Linked DNA regions of Prochlorococcus marinus str. MIT 0917. The protein of the gene in region 1 binds, or shares a complex with, the protein of each later gene. Links are inferred from orthologs where the notes say so. Each region holds a gene or a part of one and is shown on either strand. Other genes may lie near its edges.

Region 1 (3,198 bases):
ATATTTGTGGTAGGAGCAAGAGGAATTAAGAACTTACAATTTGGCATTGATTTTGATATTTTATCTGCCACATCAAGAAAGAAAGGTATTCCAATTTTTAGTTTCGCACTTTTTGAACCTGGCAGCAGAGCAACCCACTTTCCAGAGGGGAGTGGATCATCAATTTTTGCAGTTTCAGTTAAGTCAGCTGTGAGGTCTCCGATGACTGCACAACGAGGTTGAATTCGTTTTGGTAATTTATCAACAATCCTTTCGGACATCGCAAGAATTCTATTGTTCCAAAAAGGCCACCTCGCTATCCACTCTGCATATGTCATATGTAAATACCCGAACCTTGCTGAAAGTAGAACGCTCCAAAATTGATCTCCTCCTAAAAAAATTACTAACCCGTTGGGTGGCCATGAACCAAATTTTTTAGGGTTCAAAAGAAGCTCCCAGAAATTCTTTGCTTTTATTATTTTTTCAAATCGCAACCATTTTTTGGCAGCAATAATTTCATGACCAGTTGCATTAGGGCATGGAACGAGTACTAAATTTAATGATATTGAAGAATTATTTACTCTGGGTTTTAGCTCTAGCTGTTTATGAAGCTCTTTAGCGAGTGGCTTAACCCAAGTCGCTAGTTCACCTGGTCCATTGGAGACAAAAATAATTGCTAAAGAATTATGACTCATTTATTGATGAGCATCAGTTTTGAAGAATGCGGATGGCGAGACTTGAACTCGCAAGGCCAAAGCCACATGTTCCTTAGACATGCGCGTATACCAATTCCGCCACATCCGCAAGTTAACTCAGTTAAGCACCAAGTAACCCTGATCATAATGCTTAACCTATTAAGCTTCTACCTAATGGGTTTCAATCTTTGGCACAAATACTGATACGATCCAGATGAGGACTTAATAATTTTGAATGCCCATAGGCAAACTGCTGATAGCTAATCGTGGCGAAATAGCTTTAAGAATTCTCCGAAGCTGTCGCGAGATGGGGATTTCTACTGTCGCTGTTTACAGTACTGTTGATAAAAATGCTTTACATGTTCAATTGGCTGATGAAGCTGTATGCGTCGGAGAGTCGCCTAGCAGTAAAAGTTATTTAAATGTTCCAAATATACTTGCTGCAGCGACATCAAGAGGAGTAGATGCTATTCATCCTGGTTATGGTTTTTTAGCTGAGAATGATCGATTTGCAGAGATTTGCGGCGACCACGGGCTTATTTTTGTCGGCCCATCTCCTCATGCAATTCGTTCCATGGGTGATAAGTCGACAGCTAAATCGACTATGCAAAAGGTTGGAGTACCTACTGTCCCTGGAAGTGAGGGCTTACTAGATAGTGTTTCAGACGCATCCAAGCTTGCCTCTGAAATGGGCTACCCAGTAATGATTAAAGCAACTGCAGGAGGCGGTGGAAGAGGCATGCGTTTAGTTAGTCATGCTGATGAATTGGAGAATCTTTTTAAAGCTGCGCAGGGTGAAGCAGAGGCTGCATTTGGTAACCCAGGATTATATATGGAGAAATTTATTGATCGCCCAAGGCATGTAGAGGTTCAGATTCTTGCTGATCGATATGGGAACGTTGTTCATCTCGGAGAAAGAGATTGCTCGATCCAAAGAAGGCATCAGAAATTATTAGAGGAATCACCAAGTCCAGCTTTAGATCATCACCTAAGAATAAGAATGGGAGAAGCAGCAGTTGCAGCAGCAAAAAGCATCAACTATGAAGGGGCTGGAACGGTGGAATTCCTTCTTGATCGGCACGGAAGTTTTTATTTTATGGAAATGAATACTCGAATACAGGTGGAACATCCTGTTACTGAGTTGGTTACTGGTATGGATCTAATTTCAGAGCAATTACGTATCGCTGGAGGGGAAAAATTAAAATTTACTCAGGCAGAAATCAAGCTTGAAGGACATGCAATTGAATGTAGAATTAACGCAGAAGATCCAAGTCACAACTTCCGACCTTCCCCAGGGAAAATTACAGGTTGGTTACCTCCTGGTGGACCTGGTGTAAGGGTTGATAGCCATGTTTACACTGGTTACGATATTCCTCCTTTTTATGATTCTTTAATAGGAAAATTGATTGTTTGGGGAAGGGATAGAGAAGCTGCACTAAAAAGGATGGAAAGAGCTTTAAATGAATGTGCAGTCACAGGAATTACCACCACTATTGATTTTCATTTGAAATTACTTAAAAGAAATGAATTTATAAAAGGAGATGTTCATACAAAGTTCGTTGAACAAGAAATGCTGTAAATAGCTATAAAGATTAAAATATAATTTGAGTTAATACACCTTGTTGACCAAGAAACAATTCTCGAAAAAGGCTTAAGAGACCTACCCAAATAATGGGAGTAACATCTACACCTCCTATTGGAGGAACAATTTTTCGAGTAGTCACGAGTACAGGTTCAGTTGGTAAGAAAATAATTGGCCAAAAACCAGTTCTTAAATTTATTTTGGGGTACCAAGTTAAAATAATTCTTAGAAGGAACGCAAGGGTTAGGGCACCTATTACAAAACCCAATAAAAAATGTATTGTTGGAAGACTTTTAACTAACAGAGGCATCACAAAGCTCAAAGCATTATTGAATAGATGGTCTAAATCATCTTTTATTGCTTAAGATTACTCGGTCTTGCATAAGAATTAGCTGAAATGGCTTTTCATTTATTAAATTTGTTCCTTAGTGCTGGAACTTCTAGTCAAGCTGCTACAAGTTCTGCAGTTGGAATGATAGGGAGTTTTCTTGCGGCTGGAGCTTTGATAGTTGCACCTGCTGCGGCTGCCTTGATATGGGTTAGTCAAAAAGATGCATTGAGTAGATAGCCCTAGCAATCACCTATTTATGCCATAGACTGATAAGAATAAGGTTGTTTTCAACCTGAAAATGTTTATTTAAGAGGGCAAACTTGGTCAATGCCAGTCTAAATTGGGCCAGCATTGTTGGCATAGTTCTTGCTGTATGCGGAGCTGGCCTATATTTTCTTAGATCTTTTAAGCCAGCATTGGCAAGGGATTATGATGTTTTCTTTGCCGCTATTGGCTTGCTCTGTGGAGGAATACTTTTTTTTCAAGGATGGCGTTTAGATCCCATTCTTCAGTTTGGGCAGTTTTTGCTTGCTGGGACAACTGTTTTCTTTGCTTATGAAAGTGTTCGATTGAGAGGTATTTCAACTGATCAAGCACGAAGATCTTCATAT
Region 2 (3,212 bases), 110 kb from region 1 along the record:
TTATTTCTAATGGAACTTTTCTCAACTCATTATTCTCAGTGTCTACATATCCATTTGCTTCTCCTTTAGGATCCCCAGTTTGAAGAATAAAAAATTCTTCAGCTCTATTAATTGGTAAACCATCGTAAAAACCTTTTAATGAAAGATCGATAAATGCACCAGCCGTTAGAGGAGCATTATAACCATCAATAATTGCGCTCATATTTCCTTGGGATGTTTTTATTTCTACATTTGCTCTACCTAAAAGTCTTGGTAAATTGTCATATTCACTGGGTATTTTATATGGAAAATCATTAGTGATTAAAAGAGACTCTAGATCATCAATTGTTTTTAAACTTTTACGTCTGATGTCAAGAAATGATACTTTATTTTTTTCGTTTGCTATTTGTCTTAATTCATCAAGTTCTTCATTTAAATCATAAAGAAGATTAACTGCTTTTTCTTTATTTTCCTCTGGTATGGAGTCAAGAATTTGATTTTTTCTATTGCTTGCTAAGAATTGACTTCTTGAGGTGGCTTTGCTAACAGCTGACCATCTACTTCCTCGAAGATCGTCGCTAGTATCTTCAAGTTTGTTTTGTAATTCACGTAATTCTTTTTGCTCAATCGGTAAAGAATTTCTTAATATTGCATATGGATCTTTTAGTCGATTACCATTTGGAAGGCTTGCAACAGCAGGGTCAATCCATGGAGAGCTCAACGAAAATAGGATTGTTAGCAGGGCAAGAATGCAAATCTTTTTTGCCATATTGAATCTATGTTTTGCATGACTTTGGCACAGACTTATGATCGATTGGTATCTTTTGTGTGAATGATTTCAAGTAACGACTTTCGCACTGGCACTACGATCGAGTTAGACGGTGCAGTTTGGCGTGTTATTGAATTTCTACATGTCAAGCCTGGCAAGGGTTCTGCATTTGTCAGGACTAAATTAAAGGCGGTAGTGAGCGGTAGTGTTGTCGAAAAGACTTTTAGAGCTGGGGAAATGGTTCCACAAGCTCTTTTGGAGAAATCAAAGTTGCAACATACATACATGGAAGGAGATGATTTTGTATTTATGGATATGACTTCTTATGAAGAAACACGCCTAACAGCTAAACAAATTGGTGAAAGTAGGAAATATCTAAAGGAAGGTATGGAGGTTAATGTATTGTCTTGGAATGAAAAACCTCTTGAAGTTGAATTGCCCAACTCAGTTGTTTTAGAAATAAAAGAAACTGATCCTGGCGTCAAAGGTGACACAGCTTCGGGAGGGACAAAGCCTGCAATCTTGGAAACAGGAGCTCAAGTAATGGTCCCATTATTTATTTCAATTGGTGAGAAAATCCGAGTAGATACTCGAAATGACAGTTATCTAGGCCGAGAAACACAATGACTATGAATCTTGATCATGAAGAGCTTCATCGCTTGTTGGCAACTTTAGCTGAGAGCGATATTCAAGAGTTTCGACTTGAGGGAGAGGACTTTTCCTTGGAAGTTAAACGTAATCTAGGGACTTCCTCGGATTCAATTGCTTCTCAAAAGAAAATTATTTCAGAAGAGATTATTTCAGAAGAGATTGATCCACCATCTCAACGTAAAATAGAGGCTTCTCCAGCACCAAGCACACCTCCTCCTTCAGTGCCAGGGTCACGCTCTGATTTGGTCGAAGTAACTGCTCCTATGGTTGGTACCTTCTATCGCGCACCAGGCCCAGAAGAGCCCCCTTTCGTGGATATTGGATCGAGAATCAGTGTGGGTCAAGCAGTTTGTATTCTTGAGGCAATGAAATTAATGAATGAATTAGAGTCAGAAGTAAGTGGTGAAGTAATTGAAATTCTTGTTGAGAATGGAACTCCAGTGGAGTTTGGTCAAGTTTTAATGAGATTAAAACCTGTCTAAAAGTTTTACTTATTGAGAAAGAAGCCAAGCGTTATTTATTGCAGCAAGCATACTTTTTTCTCTTGCCTTGAACTTACCTGCGATATCAAGTGCAGTTCCGTGATCAGGTGATGTTCTTACAAAAGGAAGCCCAAGCGTTGTGTTAACAGCCTCATCAAAGGCGATCAGCTTGACCGGTATAAGAGCTTGATCGTGATAGAAAGCGAGTATTCCGTCAGGTGCATTATTTTCAAAGGAGGTGTCATGCCATGCTTTTGCTGATGAAATCCAGCAGCTATCTGGAGGGATAGGCCCACTAATTTTGATAGCTGGATTATCTAATTTCCATTCATTTATAGTAGGAATAATTAAGTTTTTTTCTTCGGTTCCAATTTTTCCGTCTTCTCCAGCATGTGGATTTAAGCCCGCTATATGTATTAATGGTTTTTCTTTGAACTTAAGACAGAAATGCAATAAGGCATCTAACTTAAATCTAATTAATTCTTTTGTTAAACTATCATTGATTTTGTTAAGAGGTATATGTGTTGTAGCCAATAAAGTATTAAATCTCCACCCATTGTTTGGTGATCTTGCTGTAAAAAGCATAGAAGTTCTTTTATTAGTTAACTTACCTAATAATTCAGTTTGCCCTGCAAAGTCATGACCAGCTTTATACCAGGCAATTTTTGAAATAGGAGCTGTAACTAGAGCATTAGCTTTCCCTTCTAAAAGTATATTAGTTGCATTACAAAGCCATTGAAAGCTAGCTGACCCAGAATATGCATCGACTATTCCTGGAATAACTTTCTTTGTTAATGGAATATCAATAATATCAAGCTTATGTGGATCAGGGATATTATTGAATCCATGTTTAATTAACTTTGAACAAGTTTTAAAAATATTATTTTTGCAACCTACAAGTAAAGGCTCTATATTTTTATTTAAGTTCTTAGATCCAAGAGCTTTTAATGTTATTTCAGTTCCTATTCCTGCAGGATCTCCTAATGAAATAATAAGTTTGTTTTTATTTTTTGTTAATTTTTTAAAATCTTTCATTTGCAATAAGTTTTTTTGATTGAAATTTTTTAGCTTAAGAAAAGCTTTTAGTAAGGTTTAAACTAATAAATTTGAGGAAGTTTTGTAAAAAATAGTGAATAAAGATAATATTAAAAATAAAGAATATTAATTCATTTTTAATTGTGAGAAACAATTTTTTAATCCAGATTTAAAACTAGGATAAATTAGAGGATAACCAAGTATTTTGCATAATAACTTGTTATCAACTTTTCGATTTTCTTCCCAAAAAGATAGCGCCATTGGGCTCATTGTTTCTTTTGCAATTTCAAAAGGTA

What was found.
Region 2: the proteins of accC (region 1) and accB are in contact, whole or in part, in a solved structure (PDB 8UXZ), measured with the Escherichia coli proteins. The link is inferred for Prochlorococcus marinus str. MIT 0917 from one-to-one orthologs.

Annotation. Positions count from the first base shown.
Region 1 is NZ_CP114784.1:1,458,687-1,461,884, forward strand. What follows is about bases 213-3,081. They hold accC (acetyl-CoA carboxylase biotin carboxylase subunit), read left to right. Parts: upstream 213-909; coding sequence 910-2,253; downstream 2,254-3,081. Other genes in these bases: O5637_RS08140 (glycosyl transferase), read right to left, coding at 213-674; O5637_RS08155 (YggT family protein), read right to left, coding at 2,267-2,566; psbX (photosystem II reaction center protein PsbX), read left to right, coding at 2,654-2,824; O5637_RS08165 (Ycf66 family protein), read left to right, coding at 2,908-3,081. In the rest of the region: more of O5637_RS08140, read right to left, coding at 1-212; more of O5637_RS08165, read left to right, coding at 3,082-3,198. UniProt on the Escherichia coli protein: This protein is a component of the acetyl coenzyme A carboxylase complex; first, biotin carboxylase catalyzes the carboxylation of the carrier protein and then the transcarboxylase transfers the carboxyl group to form malonyl-CoA.
Region 2 is NZ_CP114784.1:1,348,327-1,351,538, forward strand. What follows is about bases 244-3,126. They hold accB (acetyl-CoA carboxylase biotin carboxyl carrier protein), read left to right. Parts: upstream 244-1,371; coding sequence 1,372-1,881; downstream 1,882-3,126. Other genes in these bases: O5637_RS07605 (peptidylprolyl isomerase), read right to left, coding at 244-748; efp (elongation factor P), read left to right, coding at 812-1,375; pdxA (4-hydroxythreonine-4-phosphate dehydrogenase PdxA), read right to left, coding at 1,891-2,916; O5637_RS07625 (SDR family NAD(P)-dependent oxidoreductase), read right to left, coding at 3,043-3,126. Outside these bases: more of O5637_RS07605, read right to left, coding at 1-243; more of O5637_RS07625, read right to left, coding at 3,127-3,212. UniProt on the Escherichia coli protein: This protein is a component of the acetyl coenzyme A carboxylase complex; first, biotin carboxylase catalyzes the carboxylation of the carrier protein and then the transcarboxylase transfers the carboxyl group to form malonyl-CoA.